Regions from separate parts of the Paenibacillus sp. JNU01 genome, predicted to be linked through region 1. Evidence: a T-box and tRNA genes for the amino acid it is inferred to sense, from the RefSeq annotation. Region 1 holds a T-box; the other regions hold tRNA genes.
What was found. The T-box of region 1 lies ahead of ileS (isoleucine--tRNA ligase). A T-box ahead of a tRNA ligase gene usually reads a tRNA of that ligase, here a tRNA-Ile.

Region 1 (5,717 bases):
GGATATCCAAGTGCTGGAGGACGGTTGCCATACAGTGGTGGCGGCGGAAACCGGCGCTTTTTTATCGCTTCAACTGAATCAGGTGCATCGGTTACATGTGTTCACAGAGTTACTTCCTTTGGAACAGATGCGGTGGTCAGAGAACAAACTGGAGACGATGGACATTACAGTCGCTTCGCTTCGTTTGGATGGAATCTGTGCAGATGTATACCGGCTTAGTCGCAGTAAAGTGTTGGTGCCAATCAAAGCTGGGCGCTGTCGTGTAAACTGGAAGGTTGAGGAAGATCCGTCCAAATCGCTAAAAGCGGGTGATGTCGTATCCATTCAGGGATTTGGCCGCTTCAAGGTCATTGAACAGGATGGGATGACCAAAAAAGGACGATGCCGAGTGAAAATCGGCAAATTTGCCTGAGTCTGTTGCAGGAAAATCCGCTTTCTTGTCGAAATGTTTATCATAAAGGTGTAGAAAATACGCGGTGTATCCGATATACATTAAGTCAAAGATTTATGCTGCAAACCTTCTCTGGACGGGAAGGAACTTTTACAGGAGGTGGACAGCATGCCATTAACGCCGCTGGACATACACAACAAGGAATTTTCCCGACGTTTGCGCGGGTATGACGAGGATGAAGTCAATGAATTCCTGGATCAAGTCATCAAAGATTACGAAGGCGTCATTCGCGAGAACAAAGAGCTGAGCAATCAGTTGCTGTCCGTTCAGGAAAAGCTGGATCATTTTGCAACGATTGAAGAAACGCTCAGCAAAACAATCATTATTGCGCAGGAAGCTGCTGATGATGTGAAGAATAATGCGAAGAAAGAAGCGCAGTTGATCGTGAAGGAAGCAGAGAAAAATGCAGACCGGATCGTGAACGAAGCGTTGGGTAAATCACGAAAGATTGCTTTGGAAGTAGAGGAACTGAAAAAGCAGGCATCGATCTATCGTGCCCGTTTCCGCACGCTTGTTGAAGCGCAGCTTGAACTGTTGACTCAGGATGGTTGGGAAGTGCTGGAGAGCCGGGAGCAGGAAGTGCGTGACCGTGAGCGGGAGATGAAAGAAATTTATTAGTCTGTCGCCTGGTTGACTTTTGCCTGCAAAGAGGCTATAACTATATTCATAATGAATAGTGATTCCATGACGGGTTCAGTACGTTATGATCTCATCCCTCAGAGAGTTGGTGGTTGGTGCAAACCAATGGATGAGTTATAGCCGAATATCTCCCCGGAGAAGTGACGCTGAAGCGGTGATCGTGATTGCCGTGTGTAAGCCGAACCGTAAGCCGTACGTTATAACGGCACCCTGCGGTAGTTTAGCGGGGCATAAGCGCTGTTGATGACAGAGCATACCCAGGCTTGCCTGGATGTGGTTTGTGATGAACAGAATTAGGGTGGTAACGCGAGTATAGCCTCGTCCCTTTCCAGGGATGGGGCTTTTTTGTGTCCAAAAAAGGCGAACGTCCATGAGGCCCGCAGGGACCTCAGGTAGAGAGCCGCCCGCCGGGAGAGCGAAGCACCCGGCAACACCCGCCTCGCGGTAAGGCCATGCGGCGTTCACGCAGGGAACAAGCCGCAAAATGGCCGCCACCACGCACATAAACCCTCGCCCACAAGCGGCGCAACTGTCCCCCAATCGACAAGCCATCCCGGGTGTCCAGAGGGCGGAGCGCCTATGGGGTCCCCCTTGGCAAGGGGGATTTAGGGGGATTGAAACGCTTTTTGTGGACGGTCCACAATCTTAACCAAAGAAAGGGAAGATGATCACCATGCAACGAGTTGACGTCAAAGAGAAGGCACGTGCTAGAGAATTACGCGTGTTGGATAAATGGAAAACGGAGAATACATTCAAAAGATCCATCGAAAACCGCGAGGGCAAGCCAAACTTTGTATTTTATGAAGGGCCGCCTACAGCGAACGGAAAACCGCATATCGGTCACGTACTGGGACGTGTAATCAAGGATTTCGTTGGTCGTTATAACACGATGAAGGGTTACCGTGTTGTTCGTAAAGCGGGTTGGGATACACACGGCCTGCCCGTAGAACTGGGTGTACAGAAGAAGCTTGGCATCTCCCACAAGTGGGAAATCGAAGATTACGGTGTGGAGAAATTCATTAACGAATGTAAAGCAAGTGTATTCGAGTACGAGCAACAATGGCGTGATCTGACAGAGGGTATCGGATATTGGACAGATATGGATAACCCATATATCACCCTTGATAACAACTACATTGAGAGTGTATGGAACATCCTCGCGACAATCCATGAGAAAGGCCTGCTGTATCGGGGCCATCGTGTGAGCCCGTATTGCCCATCTTGCCAGACGACACTGAGTTCCCATGAGGTTGCACAAGGGTACAAAGACGTCAAAGATCTGAGCGCTACAGCAAAATTCAAGCTGAATGACAGCGGAGAATTCGTGCTTGCTTGGACAACGACACCTTGGACGCTGCCTTCACACGTCGCACTTGCCGTGAATCCGGATATGGACTACTCCCGTGTTCGTCAAGGTGATGAAGTGTACATCATGGCAACGAATTTGGTAGAGAAAGTAATGAAAGATACCAAGGGTGAGTATGAGATCATTGGTGCACTGAAAGGTGCCGATCTGGTTGGCAAAACGTATGATCCTCCGTTCAACTACGTTCAGGCTGAGAAAGCCAACATCATTCTGGGCGCAGGCTTTGTAACGGATGCAAGTGGTACGGGTATCGTACACATGGCTCCTGCCCATGGTGAAGATGACTACCGTGTGTGCCGTGAAAATGGTATCAGCTTTGTGAACATGGTGGACCTGGAAGGTAAATTTGTCGCTGAGGTTACTGACTTTGCCGGACGTTTCGTGAAGGATTGTGATATTGATATCGTGCGATATCTGTCTGAGAATGGACGTTTGTTCAGCAAAGAAAAATATGAGCACAGCTATCCATTCTGCTGGCGTTGTGATACACCGCTTTTGTACTATGCAATGGACAGTTGGTTTATCCAAACAACAGCCATCAAGGACCAATTGATTGCCAACAACAGTGAAGTGGATTGGTACCCAGGTCATGTTCGTGAAGGTCGCTTCGGGAAATTCCTTGAGGATCTGGTGGATTGGAACATCAGCCGTGATCGTTATTGGGGAACTCCGCTGAACATCTGGGTGTGCGAGGAGACTGGTGAACAATTTGCTCCACACAGCATTGCAGAATTACGTGCCCGTGCGGTAGGGGATGTGCCTGAGAATCTTGAATTGCATAAACCATATGTGGATGACGTTAAAGTCATGAGCTCTTGTGGCAAATATGAGATGAAACGTACACCGGAAGTGATCGATGTCTGGTTCGACAGCGGCTCCATGCCGTTTGCCCAGCAGCACTATCCATTTGAAAATAAAGAAGTCTTCGAACAGCAGTATCCTGCTGATATGATCTGTGAAGGGATTGACCAGACACGTGGCTGGTTCTACAGCTTGCTGGCGGTTTCCACCCTTTTGACAGGCAAAGCGCCTTACAAAGCAGTTATGGCTACAGGACACGTTCTTGATGAGAACGGACAGAAGATGTCCAAATCCAAAGGTAACGTGATCGATCCTTGGGAAGTAATTGAAGAATACGGTACCGATGCATTCCGCTGGGCTTTGTTGTCTGACAGTGCACCGTGGAACAGTAAACGTTTCTCCAAAGGGATCGTAGGCGAAGCAAAATCCAAAATGGTGGATACACTGGTTAACACCCATGCATTCCTGACGCTATATGCTACCATCGATGGATTTGATCCACAGGAGCATCCGTTCCAACTGTCCGCACACAAGCTGGATCGCTGGATTCTGTCGAGGCTGAACAGTCTGATTCTGGTTGTAGAAAAAGCGTTGTTGGTTAACGACTACCTGAACTCCTCCAAAGCGATTGAAGCATTTGTCGATGAGCTTAGTAACTGGTATATCCGTCGTTCCCGTGACCGGTTCTGGGGAAGTGGCCTGACAGAGGATAAACTGGATGCTTACCGCACATTGACTGAGGTATTGGTGACTACTGCAAAACTGGTTGCTCCGTTTACACCGATGCTCGCCGAAGATATCTATCTGAACCTTGCAACAGGCGAGAGTGTGCACATGGAAGATTATCCGGTAGCCAATGAATCTCTAATTGATGCAGGACTGGAACAGGATATGGAGACGGCTCGCCGTGTGGTTGAACTTGCCCGTAACGTTCGTAACGAAACCGGCATCAAGACACGTCAGCCGCTGTCCGAATTGATTGTTTCTCTGGATAAAGGCTTTGACCTGGCAAGTTACGAAGAGATCATCAAGGAAGAGATCAATGTAAAAGGAATCCGTACGGAGCATAACGATGCGGAATTCGTTGACTTTACATTGAAGCTGAACCTGAAAGTTGCAGGTAAGAAATACGGTAAAAACGTAGGATTCCTGCAAAACTTCTTCAAGGGAATGTCGGCCGATGAGACGCGTAAAGTGGTTTCGGAAGGTGTGCTGAACATCGTTTCTCCGGAAGGCGAAGAGCTGCAAGTGACGAGCGAAGAATTATTGGTTGATAAACAGGCCAAATCAGGTTTTGCTTCAGCATCAGGTTACGGTCTGACGGTTGCGCTTAATACTGAAATCACAGCAGCACTGGAACAAGAAGGCTGGGTTCGTGAAGTGGTTCGTGCTGTGCAGGATACCCGGAAACGACTGGACTTGCCGATTGAGAAAAGAGTACGTTTGACACTGGATGTGGATACATCCCTACAGGAAGCTATTCAGGCGTTTGATGATGTGTTGCGTGAGAATGTTCTCGTAACCGAAGTGACATTTGGCTCGAATGAGTCCATGGAACGTGTTGAAGCCGGAGGCAAATCGATCGGTATTTACATCGAATCATAATTCGAAGCATTTTCCATTCAACAGTGAGAGCATATAGAGCATAAACAAACGAGCCGCAGAGGCAGGGACATTTTCCCTGATTCTGGGCTCGTTTGTTTTTTAGGCAAAAAGGAAATGATTCTATAGTGCAGTCAATCTATATTGATCAAAGGAACTGACCAAAACATGAGCGAACATGACAAGCAAACAGCAACGGCGGCTACACCATCAACATCAGATCATCTGAATTCACATGACAAAATTGAAGAGCTGCATACCCTGACTAACCGTCTGGCGAATGAACTGGAACGTTCACGGATTGCGCAATACACAGAATTGCTGAACAGACCATGGAAATTAATCGGACTTAACTTGTTGTCTGGAGCCGCACGAGGTGTGGGGATCGCCATTGGTTTTACCTTTTTCGCAGCAACAATTATTTACGTTTTACAGCTACTCGGGGCGCTCAATCTTCCCATTGTTGGAGACTACATCGCTGATATTGTGCGTATTGTCCAGCGTCAGCTTGATATGAACACCTATTAAGCAATTAAGGTGAATGATATTAAGTTACAGTTAGTAAATGTCATCCGTCTCCATATCCGGTTCTAACAGACCCTCGCCCTCACGGTTCTCCAGATACTGGCGATATTGCCGATTGCGCACGATGGATACGTCATGACCATAGATGTCTGTTGCAACGAAGCTTTCGTACGCTTCAACGCAGCCCTCCACTTCATCGGTGGCTTCAATGGCCATAACATCATAGCTGTCGATATCGCGCCCTTCAGCCATGGCTGGTGAGTTCGATGTGCCCCAGCTTTCAACAATCTGCCAGGCGTCCTCACCATTGAAGCCGTTTTGGTCATCACGCTC
Region 2 (5,717 bases), 2.5 Mb from region 1:
ATCTAATTGTATTCATGAATTCATCGCCTTCCTTTCCTTTACGGGTTAAGCGCTTAATCTACGTTAAGTTTAAGCGCCTTACCCCTAAAGGTTAAGCGCTTAATTGATATGGTATTACAGGTTAATGATTTACGCAAGCTATTTTTGTAAGCGTTTTTATAAATGTGATACAGAAAAAATATTCAAGTATTCGAAGATGCACTAAACCTTCTTCATTGGAACACCTCAAGAATTACTAAGAACAGGTCTAAAAATGTGGGGAATGTATCAAGAGGTTGGGATACATACTCATATCATCTGAAATCTCTGTATATATTCATGATCCATATGCCTATAAATGCAAAAAAAGAAAGAGATGGTGAATACCATCTCTTTCTTTTCAATATGTAAGCGGGTGATGGGAATCGAACCCACGCTATTAGCTTGGAAGGCTAAAGTTCTACCATTGAACTACACCCGCAAATAAAAAAATCGGGATGACACGATTTGAACATGCGACCCCCTGGTCCCAAACCAGGTGCTCTACCAAGCTGAGCTACATCCCGTTATCTATACCGGCGAGAGGACTCGAACCTCCACGGTTTCCCACTCGATTTTGAGTCGAGCGCGTCTGCCATTCCGCCACGCCGGCAAAATATGAAGTTATAATGGCGCGCCCTGAGAGATTCGAACTCCCGGCCTTTTGATTCGTAGTCAAACGCTCTATCCAGCTGAGCTAAGGGCGCAAATATTGGAGCGGAAGACGGGAATCGAACCCGCGACCCTCGCCTTGGCAAGGCGATGCTCTACCGCTGAGCCACTTCCGCAAATAAAGAATGCGCGTGGAGGGACTTGAACCCCCACGTCAAAGACGCTAGATCCTAAGTCTAGTGCGTCTGCCAATTCCGCCACACGCGCATATAATGGTGAGTCATGAAGGGCTCGAACCTTCGACACCCTGATTAAAAGTCAGGTGCTCTACCAACTGAGCTAATGACTCATAGAAAAACTGGTGGAGGATGATGGATTCGAACCACCGAACCCGTACGGGAGCAGATTTACAGTCTGATGCGTTTGGCCACTTCGCTAATCCTCCAGGATTACATGGTGCCGGCGAGAGGACTTGAACCCCCAACCTACTGATTACAAGTCAGTTGCTCTACCAGTTGAGCTACACCGGCGTATTACATGGTGTGAAAAATGGTGGCTCGGGACGGAATCGAACCGCCGACACGAGGATTTTCAGTCCTCTGCTCTACCGACTGAGCTACCGAGCCTTATAAAATTAAAATGGCGGAACCGACGGGATACTCTCACTTCGTTCGATACTGCCTAGCTTATGCTCTCGAAGTGAATGCTCCGACGAACCCAAAAACGGATTCTCATCCCTGAAGCATATATATAATGGCGGAACCGACGGGATTCGAACCCGCGATCTCCTGCGTGACAGGCAGGCATGTTAGGCCAACTACACCACGGTTCCATAATACTTTCTCGAGGAAAGTGAATTGCGGGGGCAGGATTTGAACCTGCGGCCTTCGGGTTATGAGCCCGACGAGCTACCGGGCTGCTCCACCCCGCGTCGTTAAAAAGATAATATGGTGGAGGCTGAGGGGATCGAACCCCCGACCCTCTGCTTGTAAGGCAGATGCTCTCCCAGCTGAGCTAAGCCTCCATCTATATGACCCGTAGGGGATACTCTCACTTCGTTCGAGACTGCGAAGCAGTTGCTCACGAGGCTTATCCTCCGACGAACCTTTGGGATTCTCATCCCTTGTTAAAGCAATAGGTATTGCTATGACCCGTAGGGGATTCGAACCCCTGTTACCTCCGTGAAAGGGAGGTGTCTTAACCCCTTGACCAACGGGCCTTACTGGCTCCCCGAACAGGACTCGAACCTGTGACAACTCGATTAACAGTCGAGTGCTCTACCAACTGAGCTATCAGGGAATGGTGGAGCCAAGCGGGATCGAACCGCTGACCTCCTGCTTGCAAGGCAGGCGCTCTCCCAGCTGAGCTATGGCCCCATACTCTGTTGTATTTCTTGTTGTGGTCTTGCTATGGGCCCTGGTGGACTCGAACCACCGGCCTCACCCTTATCAGAGGTGCGCTCTAACCAACTGAGCTAAGGGCCCTTATCAATTTTCGAAAAAAAATACCCCAGTGGGGTTTCGCTTGGCGGCGTCCTACTCTCCCAGGACCCTGCGGTCCAAGTACCATCGGCGCTAGAGGGCTTAACGGTCGTGTTCGGGATGGGTACGTGTGGAACCCCTCCGCCATCGCCACCAAACGCGTAGCTTACATTTCAGAGATCGTTCTCTGAAAACTAGATTCGAAACGAAACATGCGAACTACAACTTGCTATTGGATAAGCCCTCGACCGATTAGTACTGGTCAGCTCCATGCATTGCTGCACTTCCACCCCCAGCCTATCTACCTCGTCGTCTTCAAGGGGTCTTACATACTGGGAAATCTCATCTTGAGGGGGGCTTCACGCTTAGATGCTTTCAGCGTTTATCCCGTCCGTACATAGCTACCCAGCGGTGCTCCTGGCGGAACAACTGGTACACCAGCGGTACGTCCATCCCGGTCCTCTCGTACTAAGGACAGCTCCTCTCAAATTTCCTACGCCCACGACAGATAGGGACCGAACTGTCTCACGACGTTCTGAACCCAGCTCGCGTACCGCTTTAATGGGCGAACAGCCCAACCCTTGGGACCTACTTCAGCCCCAGGATGCGATGAGCCGACATCGAGGTGCCAAACCTCCCCGTCGATGTGGACTCTTGGGGGAGATAAGCCTGTTATCCCCAGGGTAGCTTTTATCCGTTGAGCGATGGCCCTTCCATGCGGTACCACCGGATCACTAAGCCCGACTTTCGTCCCTGCTCGACTTGTAGGTCTCGCAGTCAAGCTCCCTTATGCCTTTGCACTCTTCGAATGATTTCCAACCATTCTGAGGGAACCTTTGGGCGCCTCCGTTACTCTTTAGGAGGCGACCGCCCCAGTCAAACTGCCCACCTGACACTGTCCCCGCACCGGATTACGGTACCAGGTTAGAACCTAGATACGATCAGGGTGGTATCCCAACGTTGCCTCCACGCAAGCTGGCGCTCACGCTTCAAAGGCTCCCACCTATCCTGTACAGATCGTACCCAAATTCAATATCAAGCTGCAGTAAAGCTCCATGGGGTCTTTCCGTCTTGTCGCGGGTAACCTGCATCTTCACAGGTATTAAAATTTCACCGGATCTCTCGTTGAGACAGCGCCCAAGTCGTTACGCCATTCGTGCGGGTCAGAATTTACCTGACAAGGAATTTCGCTACCTTAGGACCGTTATAGTTACGGCCGCCGTTTACTGGGGCTTCGGTTCACAGCTTCGGATTACTCCTAACCACTCCCCTTAACCTTCCAGCACCGGGCAGGCGTCAGCCCGTATACTTCGCCTTACGGCTTCGCACAGACCTGTGTTTTTGCTAAACAGTCGCTTGGGCCTTTTCACTGCGGCCCCCTCGTGCTATTCACACTACCGGGGCACCCCTTCTCCCGAAGTTACGGGGTCATTTTGCCGAGTTCCTTAACGAGAGTTCTTCCGCGCGCCTTAGAATACTCTTCTCGCCTACCTGTGTCGGTTTGCGGTACGGGCACCTTCACCTGGCTAGAGGCTTTTCTTGGCAGTGTGAGATCATGACCTTCGCTACTACAATTTTCGCTCCCCATCACAGCTCAGCCTTATGATGTGCGGATTTGCCTACACATCAGCCTCACTGCTTAGACGGACATCCATCAGTCCGCGTCACTACCCTACTGCGTCCCCCCATTGCTCATAACGGCTTACGGTGGTACAGGAATTTCGACCTGTTGTCCTTCGACTACGCCTTTCGGCCTCGCCTTAGGTCCCGACTTACCCTGAGCGGACGAGCCTTCCTCAGGAACCCTTAGGCTTTCGGCGGATCAGATTCTCACTGATCTTTTCGTTACTCATACCGGCATTCTCACTTGTATAATGTCCAGCGCTCCTTACGGTACACCTTCAACCCTTATACAACGCTCCCCTACCCCTGATGCAAGCATCAAGCCATAGCTTCGGTGGTGTGTTTAGCCCCGTTACATTTTCGGCGCAGAGTCACTCGACCAGTGAGCTATTACGCACTCTTTCAATGGTGGCTGCTTCTAAGCCAACATCCTGGTTGTCTGTGCAACTCCACATCCTTTCCCACTTAACACACACTTGGGGACCTTAGCTGATGGTCTGGGCTGTTTCCCTTTTGACAATGGATCTTAGCACTCACTGTCTGACTCCCGGAAGTAAGTCTATGGCATTCGGAGTTTGACTGAGCTTGGTAACCCTTGCGGGCCCCGCACCCAATCAGTGCTCTACCTCCACGACTCTGTTTTCCGAGGCTAGCCCTAAAGCTATTTCGGGGAGAACCAGCTATCTCCGAGTTCGATTGGAATTTCTCCGCTACCCCCACCTCATCCCCGCACTTTTCAACGTGCGTGGGTTCGGGCCTCCAGTGCGTGTTACCGCACCTTCACCCTGGACAGGGGTAGATCACCCGGTTTCGGGTCTACGTCCACGTACTACATCGCCCTATTCAGACTCGCTTTCGCTGCGGCTCCGGCTCTTCACCTTAACCTTGCACGGGAACGTAACTCGCCGGTTCATTCTACAAAAGGCACGCCATCACCCCTAAAACGGGCTCTGACTTTTTGTAAGCACACGGTTTCAGGTTCTATTTCACTCCCCTTCCGGGGTGCTTTTCACCTTTCCCTCACGGTACTGCTTCACTATCGGTCGCTAGGAAGTATTTAGCCTTGGCAGATGGTCCTGCCGGATTCATACGGGGTTTCACGTGCCCCGCACTACTCGGGATCCGTCTCGGAGGGAACAGACTTTCAATTACAGGGCTTTTACCTTCTTTGGCGGGCCTTTCCAGACCTCTTCGCTTAACCGGTTCCTTTGTAACTCCATGTGAGACGTCCCACAACCCCAAAGAGCAAGCTCTTTGGTTTGGGCTTCTCCGCGTTCGCTCGCCGCTACTGACGGAATCACTATTGTTTTCTCTTCCTCAGGGTACTTAGATGTTTCAGTTCCCCTGGTATGCCTCTACACAACCTATGTATTCAGTTGTGAGTAACTGGAAATTACCCCAGCTGGGTTTCCCCATTCGGACACCCCCGGATCAAAGCTTGCTTACAGCTCCCCGAGGCAGTTTCGTTGTTCGCCACGTCCTTCATCGGCTCCTAGCGCCTAGGCATCCTCCGTGTGCTCTTAGTAGCTTAACCAAATTGCTCCGGTTTCGATCGCTCGCTTCCCTTGTTTTGGACTGCGTCCAAAGCCAAAAGTCGCTCCCACTCGATACCATCGCAACAGCAATTAACTACCGTTTTTATTGAAACTTGTTATACACAAGTTCAGCTAAAAAGGAATGTTCTAATTCGCATTTACTTTCGTTTCGATATCTAGTTTTCAAAGAACAAGCTCCATGCAAAAGCAAGCTGTTTGAGAGTTTGAGCTCTCAAAACTGAGCAACGAGTGAGTAGTTTGCAGCTAAGCTGCATATTTGAATGTTTCCGTTACAGGAAACGATTCTCCATAGAAAGGAGGTGATCCAGCCGCACCTTCCGATACGGCTACCTTGTTACGACTTCACCCCAATCATCTATCCCACCTTCGGCGGCTGGCTCCTTGCGGTTACCCCACCGACTTCGGGTGTTATAAACTCTCGTGGTGT
Region 3 (5,717 bases), 2.5 Mb from region 1:
AGAGCTCAAACTCTCAAACAGCTTGCTTTTGCATGGAGCTTGTTCTTTGAAAACTAGATATCGAAACGAAAGTAAATGCGAATTAGAACATTCCTTTTTAGCTGAACTTGTGTATAACAAGTTTCAATAAAAACGGTAGATTGCATGAGCGAGTGATCGAAATGGAACGACTTTTGGCTTTGGACGCAGTCCAAAACAAGCGGAGTGACAGCTCGAACACGAGCGATATGGTTAAGCTACTAAGAGCACACGGAGGATGCCTAGGCGCTAGGAGCCGATGAAGGACGTGGCGAACAACGAAACTGCCTCGGGGAGCTGTAAGCAAGCTTTGATCCGGGGGTGTCCGAATGGGGAAACCCAGCTGGGGTAATTTCCAGTTACTTACAACTGAATACATAGGTTGTGTAGAGGCATACCAGGGGAACTGAAACATCTAAGTACCCTGAGGAAGAGAAAACAATAGTGATTCCGTCAGTAGCGGCGAGCGAACGCGGAGAAGCCCAAACCAAGGAGCTTGCTCTTTGGGGTTGTGGGACGTCTCACATGGAGTTACAAAGGAACCGGTTAAGCGAAGAGGTCTGGAAAGGCCCGCCAAAGAAGGTAAAAGCCCTGTAATTGAAAGTCTGTTCCCTCCGAGACGGATCCCGAGTAGTGCGGGGCACGTGAAACCCCGTATGAATCCGGCAGGACCATCTGCCAAGGCTAAATACTTCCTAGCGACCGATAGTGAAGCAGTACCGTGAGGGAAAGGTGAAAAGCACCCCGGAAGGGGAGTGAAATAGAACCTGAAACCGTGTGCTTACAAAAAGTCAGAGCCCGTTTTAGGGGTGATGGCGTGCCTTTTGTAGAATGAACCGGCGAGTTACGTTCCCGTGCAAGGTTAAGGTGAAGAGCCGGAGCCGCAGCGAAAGCGAGTCTGAATAGGGCGATGTAGTACGTGGACGTAGACCCGAAACCGGGTGATCTACCCCTGTCCAGGGTGAAGGTGCGGTAACACGCACTGGAGGCCCGAACCCACGCACGTTGAAAAGTGCGGGGATGAGGTGGGGGTAGCGGAGAAATTCCAATCGAACTCGGAGATAGCTGGTTCTCCCCGAAATAGCTTTAGGGCTAGCCTCGGAAAACAGAGTCGTGGAGGTAGAGCACTGATTGGGTGCGGGGCCCGCAAGGGTTACCAAGCTCAGTCAAACTCCGAATGCCATAGACTTACTTCCGGGAGTCAGACAGTGAGTGCTAAGATCCATTGTCAAAAGGGAAACAGCCCAGACCATCAGCTAAGGTCCCCAAGTGTGTGTTAAGTGGGAAAGGATGTGGAGTTGCACAGACAACCAGGATGTTGGCTTAGAAGCAGCCACCATTGAAAGAGTGCGTAATAGCTCACTGGTCGAGTGACTCTGCGCCGAAAATGTAACGGGGCTAAACACACCACCGAAGCTATGGCTTGATGCTTGCATCAGGGGTAGGGGAGCGTTGTATAAGGGTTGAAGGTGTACCGTAAGGAGCGCTGGACATTATACAAGTGAGAATGCCGGTATGAGTAACGAAAAGATCAGTGAGAATCTGATCCGCCGAAAGCCTAAGGGTTCCTGAGGAAGGCTCGTCCGCTCAGGGTAAGTCGGGACCTAAGGCGAGGCCGAAAGGCGTAGTCGAAGGACAACAGGTCGAAATTCCTGTACCACCGTAAGCCGTTATGAGCAATGGGGGGACGCAGTAGGGTAGTGACGCGGACTGATGGATGTCCGTCTAAGCAGTGAGGCTGATGTGTAGGCAAATCCGCACATCATAAGGCTGAGCTGTGATGGGGAGCGAAAATTGTAGTAGCGAAGGTCATGATCTCACACTGCCAAGAAAAGCCTCTAGCCAGGTGAAGGTGCCCGTACCGCAAACCGACACAGGTAGGCGAGAAGAGTATTCTAAGGCGCGCGGAAGAACTCTCGTTAAGGAACTCGGCAAAATGACCCCGTAACTTCGGGAGAAGGGGTGCCCCGGTAGTGTGAATAGCACGAGGGGGCCGCAGTGAAAAGGCCCAAGCGACTGTTTAGCAAAAACACAGGTCTGTGCGAAGCCGTAAGGCGAAGTATACGGGCTGACGCCTGCCCGGTGCTGGAAGGTTAAGGGGAGTGGTTAGGGAGCAATCCCGAAGCTGTGAACCGAAGCCCCAGTAAACGGCGGCCGTAACTATAACGGTCCTAAGGTAGCGAAATTCCTTGTCAGGTAAATTCTGACCCGCACGAATGGCGTAACGACTTGGGCGCTGTCTCAACGAGAGATCCGGTGAAATTTTAATACCTGTGAAGATGCAGGTTACCCGCGACAAGACGGAAAGACCCCATGGAGCTTTACTGCAGCTTGATATTGAATTTGGGTACGATCTGTACAGGATAGGTGGGAGCCTTTGAAGCGTGAGCGCCAGCTTGCGTGGAGGCAACGTTGGGATACCACCCTGATCGTATCTAGGTTCTAACCTGGTACCGTAATCCGGTGCGGGGACAGTGTCAGGTGGGCAGTTTGACTGGGGCGGTCGCCTCCTAAAGAGTAACGGAGGCGCCCAAAGGTTCCCTCAGAATGGTTGGAAATCATTCGAAGAGTGCAAAGGCATAAGGGAGCTTGACTGCGAGACCTACAAGTCGAGCAGGGACGAAAGTCGGGCTTAGTGATCCGGTGGTACCGCATGGAAGGGCCATCGCTCAACGGATAAAAGCTACCCTGGGGATAACAGGCTTATCTCCCCCAAGAGTCCACATCGACGGGGAGGTTTGGCACCTCGATGTCGGCTCATCGCATCCTGGGGCTGAAGTAGGTCCCAAGGGTTGGGCTGTTCGCCCATTAAAGCGGTACGCGAGCTGGGTTCAGAACGTCGTGAGACAGTTCGGTCCCTATCTGTCGTGGGCGTAGGAAATTTGAGAGGAGCTGTCCTTAGTACGAGAGGACCGGGATGGACGTACCGCTGGTGTACCAGTTGTTCCGCCAGGAGCACCGCTGGGTAGCTATGTACGGACGGGATAAACGCTGAAAGCATCTAAGCGTGAAGCCCCCCTCAAGATGAGATTTCCCAGTATGTAAGACCCCTTGAAGACGACGAGGTAGATAGGCTGGGGGTGGAAGTGCAGCAATGCATGGAGCTGACCAGTACTAATCGGTCGAGGGCTTATCCAAATATGCAAGTTGTAATTCGCATGTTTCGTTTCGAATCTAGTTTTCAGAGAACGATCTCTGAAATGTAAGCTATGCGTTTGGTGGCGATGGCGGAGGGGTTCCACACGTACCCATCCCGAACACGACCGTTAAGCCCTCTAGCGCCGATGGTACTTGGACCGCAGGGTCCTGGGAGAGTAGGACGCCGCCAAGCGATTTCCCTTTGGGGTATTTTTTTTGCCCCCCTTGTCAAGGAATAAGGGATATATATTAGGGCCCTTAGCTCAGTTGGTTAGAGCGCACCTCTGATAAGGGTGAGGCCGGTGGTTCGAGTCCACCAGGGCCCATAGCAAGACCACAACAAAAAAAACCAGAGTATGGGGCCATAGCTCAGCTGGGAGAGCGCCTGCCTTGCAAGCAGGAGGTCAGCGGTTCGATCCCGCTTGGCTCCACCATTCCCTGATAGCTCAGTTGGTAGAGCACTCGACTGTTAATCGAGTTGTCACAGGTTCGAGCCCTGTTCGGGGAGCCATATGGAGAGGTGTCCGAGCTGGCCGAAGGAGCACGATTGGAAATCGTGTAGGCGTCACAAGCGTCTCGAGGGTTCGAATCCCTCTCTCTCCGCCAGATAATTTTTTTAGCAAGGCCCGTTGGTCAAGGGGTTAAGACACCTCCCTTTCACGGAGGTAACAGGGGTTCGAATCCCCTACGGGTCATAGCAATACCTATTGCTTTAACAAGGGATGAGAATCCCAAAGGTTCGTCGGAGGATATACCTCGTGAGCAGCTGCTTCGCAGTCTCGAACGAAGTGAGAGTATCCCCTACGGGTCATATTATGGAGGCTTAGCTCAGCTGGGAGAGCATCTGCCTTACAAGCAGAGGGTCGGGGGTTCGATCCCCTCAGCCTCCACCATATTATCTTTTTAACGACGCGGGGTGGAGCAGCCCGGTAGCTCGTCGGGCTCATAACCCGAAGGCCGCAGGTTCAAATCCTGCCCCCGCAATTCACTTTCCTTGAGAAAGTATTATGGAACCGTGGTGTAGTTGGCCTAACATGCCTGCCTGTCACGCAGGAGATCGCGGGTTCGAATCCCGTCGGTTCCGCCATTTTTAATTAAATATACACCATGCCGGTGTAGCTCAACTGGTAGAGCAACTGACTTGTAATCAGTAGGTTGGGGGTTCAAGTCCTCTCGCCGGCACCATTTTTAGTACTTACATCTGAATTTGTAATTGAATGTATATTATAGATGCAGTTGTTAATACTAAGATACTCTTAGTGGATGAATGGCTTACTCTATGGCGATCGTGGCGAAGTGGTTAACGCACCGGTTTGTGGATCCGGCATTCGGGGGTTCAATTCCCCTCGATCGCCCCATGATTTTTTTAATGGGGATTAGCCAAGCGGTAAGGCAACGGACTTTGACTCCGTCATGCATAGGTTCAAATCCTATATCCCCAGCCATTTCATTATTTTGAGTCATTAGCTCAGTTGGTAGAGCACCTGACTTTTAATCAGGGTGTCGAAGGTTCGAGCCCTTCATGACTCACCATTATATTTTGCGGTCGTGGCGGAATTGGCAGACGCGCACGGTTCAGGTCCGTGTGGGCTAACCCCCCGTGGAGGTTCGAGTCCTCTCGACCGCACCATATGTTTTGCGGAAGTGGCTCAGCGGTAGAGCATCGCCTTGCCAAGGCGAGGGTCGCGGGTTCGATTCCCGTCTTCCGCTCCATATTTGCGCCCTTAGCTCAGCTGGATAGAGCGTTTGACTACGAATCAAAAGGCCGGGAGTTCGAATCTCTCAGGGCGCGCCATTATTTTCATAAGTATCGGGATGTAGCTCAGCTTGGTAGAGCACCTGGTTTGGGACCAGGGGGTCGCATGTTCAAATCGTGTCATCCCGATTTTTTTTATTATGCGGGTGTAGTTCAATGGTAGAACTTTAGCCTTCCAAGCTAATAGCGTGGGTTCGATTCCCATCACCCGCTTCCTAGATATATTGAAAGAGCCCTTGCTTATTGCAGGGGCTCTTTTTGTATTAGTCATTTACACTCTTAATTAGTGAACTCTAAATTAGCTTACTGTATAAGTATCTTAATTCACTTAATTCAAGGAACGACAAAAGCTCCGCTTTCTACGATGAACGCAGGAAGAGGAGCTTGTGATGTTTCATTAGTACGATGACGAATAATTAGTATCTTTCAAGAATCGTCTGTGTCTTCAAGCCATCGGCCGGAATCAGCCAGTTGTTGTTCTCCAGCAATTGCAGCAGTTGGGTACGCAGCCCCGATACGGCTACAGCATCATCGGTTTTGAAAGAGACCTCTACGATATTTTCAGTACCTGTACCTGCTGCATTACGGATCGGCCATACTTCGAGTGTAAGTTCTTGACCATTCCATGTACCTTCATAACGTTGGAATGTGATCGGGCCATATGCACGGGATTGCGTCAGCTGCTGCTTGCCCCAGTTGGAGGCAGACCAGTTTTTCAATTTGCCAGGGAGCTTGTCCAGTAACATGTTCAAGGCTTCTTGCTCTGAAGGAAGTTGAACACCTGTTGCGTTGGTATCGACCTTTT

Region 2: it encodes a tRNA-Ile, which carries the amino acid that the T-box ahead of ileS (isoleucine--tRNA ligase) is inferred to sense. The anticodon was not compared.
Region 3: it encodes a tRNA-Ile, which carries the amino acid that the T-box ahead of ileS (isoleucine--tRNA ligase) is inferred to sense. The anticodon was not compared.

What each region holds. Positions count from the first base shown of each region.
Region 1 covers NZ_CP169723.1:1,871,241-1,876,957, reverse strand. The annotation lists gene NLBNIHML_RS08105 (YlmH family RNA-binding protein) at 1-412, shown strand, start outside; gene NLBNIHML_RS08100 (DivIVA domain-containing protein) at 560-1,069, shown strand; T-box leader at 1,127-1,419, shown strand; gene ileS (isoleucine--tRNA ligase) at 1,764-4,862, shown strand; gene NLBNIHML_RS08090 (DUF5665 domain-containing protein) at 5,028-5,387, shown strand; gene NLBNIHML_RS08085 (TraR/DksA C4-type zinc finger protein) at 5,418-5,717, opposite strand, start outside.
Region 2 covers NZ_CP169723.1:4,341,742-4,347,458, reverse strand. The annotation lists gene iolD (3D-(3,5/4)-trihydroxycyclohexane-1,2-dione acylhydrolase (decyclizing)) at 1-16, opposite strand, end outside; tRNA gene NLBNIHML_RS18920 (tRNA-Gly) at 390-460, opposite strand; tRNA gene NLBNIHML_RS18915 (tRNA-Pro) at 472-545, opposite strand; tRNA gene NLBNIHML_RS18910 (tRNA-Leu) at 553-631, opposite strand; tRNA gene NLBNIHML_RS18905 (tRNA-Arg) at 649-725, opposite strand; tRNA gene NLBNIHML_RS18900 (tRNA-Gly) at 732-806, opposite strand; tRNA gene NLBNIHML_RS18895 (tRNA-Leu) at 817-897, opposite strand; tRNA gene NLBNIHML_RS18890 (tRNA-Lys) at 904-979, opposite strand; tRNA gene NLBNIHML_RS18885 (tRNA-Tyr) at 990-1,075, opposite strand; tRNA gene NLBNIHML_RS18880 (tRNA-Thr) at 1,085-1,160, opposite strand; tRNA gene NLBNIHML_RS18875 (tRNA-Phe) at 1,181-1,256, opposite strand; tRNA gene NLBNIHML_RS18870 (tRNA-Asp) at 1,385-1,462, opposite strand; tRNA gene NLBNIHML_RS18865 (tRNA-Met) at 1,488-1,561, opposite strand; tRNA gene NLBNIHML_RS18860 (tRNA-Val) at 1,579-1,654, opposite strand; tRNA gene NLBNIHML_RS18855 (tRNA-Glu) at 1,778-1,849, opposite strand; tRNA gene NLBNIHML_RS18850 (tRNA-Asn) at 1,854-1,929, opposite strand; tRNA gene NLBNIHML_RS18845 (tRNA-Ala) at 1,931-2,006, opposite strand; tRNA gene NLBNIHML_RS18840 (tRNA-Ile) at 2,041-2,114, opposite strand; rRNA gene rrf (5S ribosomal RNA) at 2,153-2,269, opposite strand; rRNA gene NLBNIHML_RS18830 (23S ribosomal RNA) at 2,344-5,268, opposite strand; rRNA gene NLBNIHML_RS18825 (16S ribosomal RNA) at 5,583-5,717, opposite strand, start outside.
Region 3 covers NZ_CP169723.1:4,378,891-4,384,607, forward strand. The annotation lists rRNA gene NLBNIHML_RS19085 (23S ribosomal RNA) at 230-3,156, shown strand; rRNA gene rrf (5S ribosomal RNA) at 3,233-3,349, shown strand; tRNA gene NLBNIHML_RS19095 (tRNA-Ile) at 3,409-3,482, shown strand; tRNA gene NLBNIHML_RS19100 (tRNA-Ala) at 3,515-3,590, shown strand; tRNA gene NLBNIHML_RS19105 (tRNA-Asn) at 3,592-3,667, shown strand; tRNA gene NLBNIHML_RS19110 (tRNA-Ser) at 3,671-3,762, shown strand; tRNA gene NLBNIHML_RS19115 (tRNA-Glu) at 3,780-3,851, shown strand; tRNA gene NLBNIHML_RS19120 (tRNA-Val) at 3,974-4,049, shown strand; tRNA gene NLBNIHML_RS19125 (tRNA-Met) at 4,067-4,140, shown strand; tRNA gene NLBNIHML_RS19130 (tRNA-Asp) at 4,166-4,243, shown strand; tRNA gene NLBNIHML_RS19135 (tRNA-Thr) at 4,266-4,341, shown strand; tRNA gene NLBNIHML_RS19140 (tRNA-His) at 4,439-4,514, shown strand; tRNA gene NLBNIHML_RS19145 (tRNA-Gln) at 4,527-4,601, shown strand; tRNA gene NLBNIHML_RS19150 (tRNA-Lys) at 4,614-4,689, shown strand; tRNA gene NLBNIHML_RS19155 (tRNA-Leu) at 4,699-4,786, shown strand; tRNA gene NLBNIHML_RS19160 (tRNA-Gly) at 4,795-4,869, shown strand; tRNA gene NLBNIHML_RS19165 (tRNA-Arg) at 4,875-4,951, shown strand; tRNA gene NLBNIHML_RS19170 (tRNA-Pro) at 4,968-5,041, shown strand; tRNA gene NLBNIHML_RS19175 (tRNA-Gly) at 5,055-5,125, shown strand; gene NLBNIHML_RS19180 (hypothetical protein) at 5,329-5,717, opposite strand, start outside.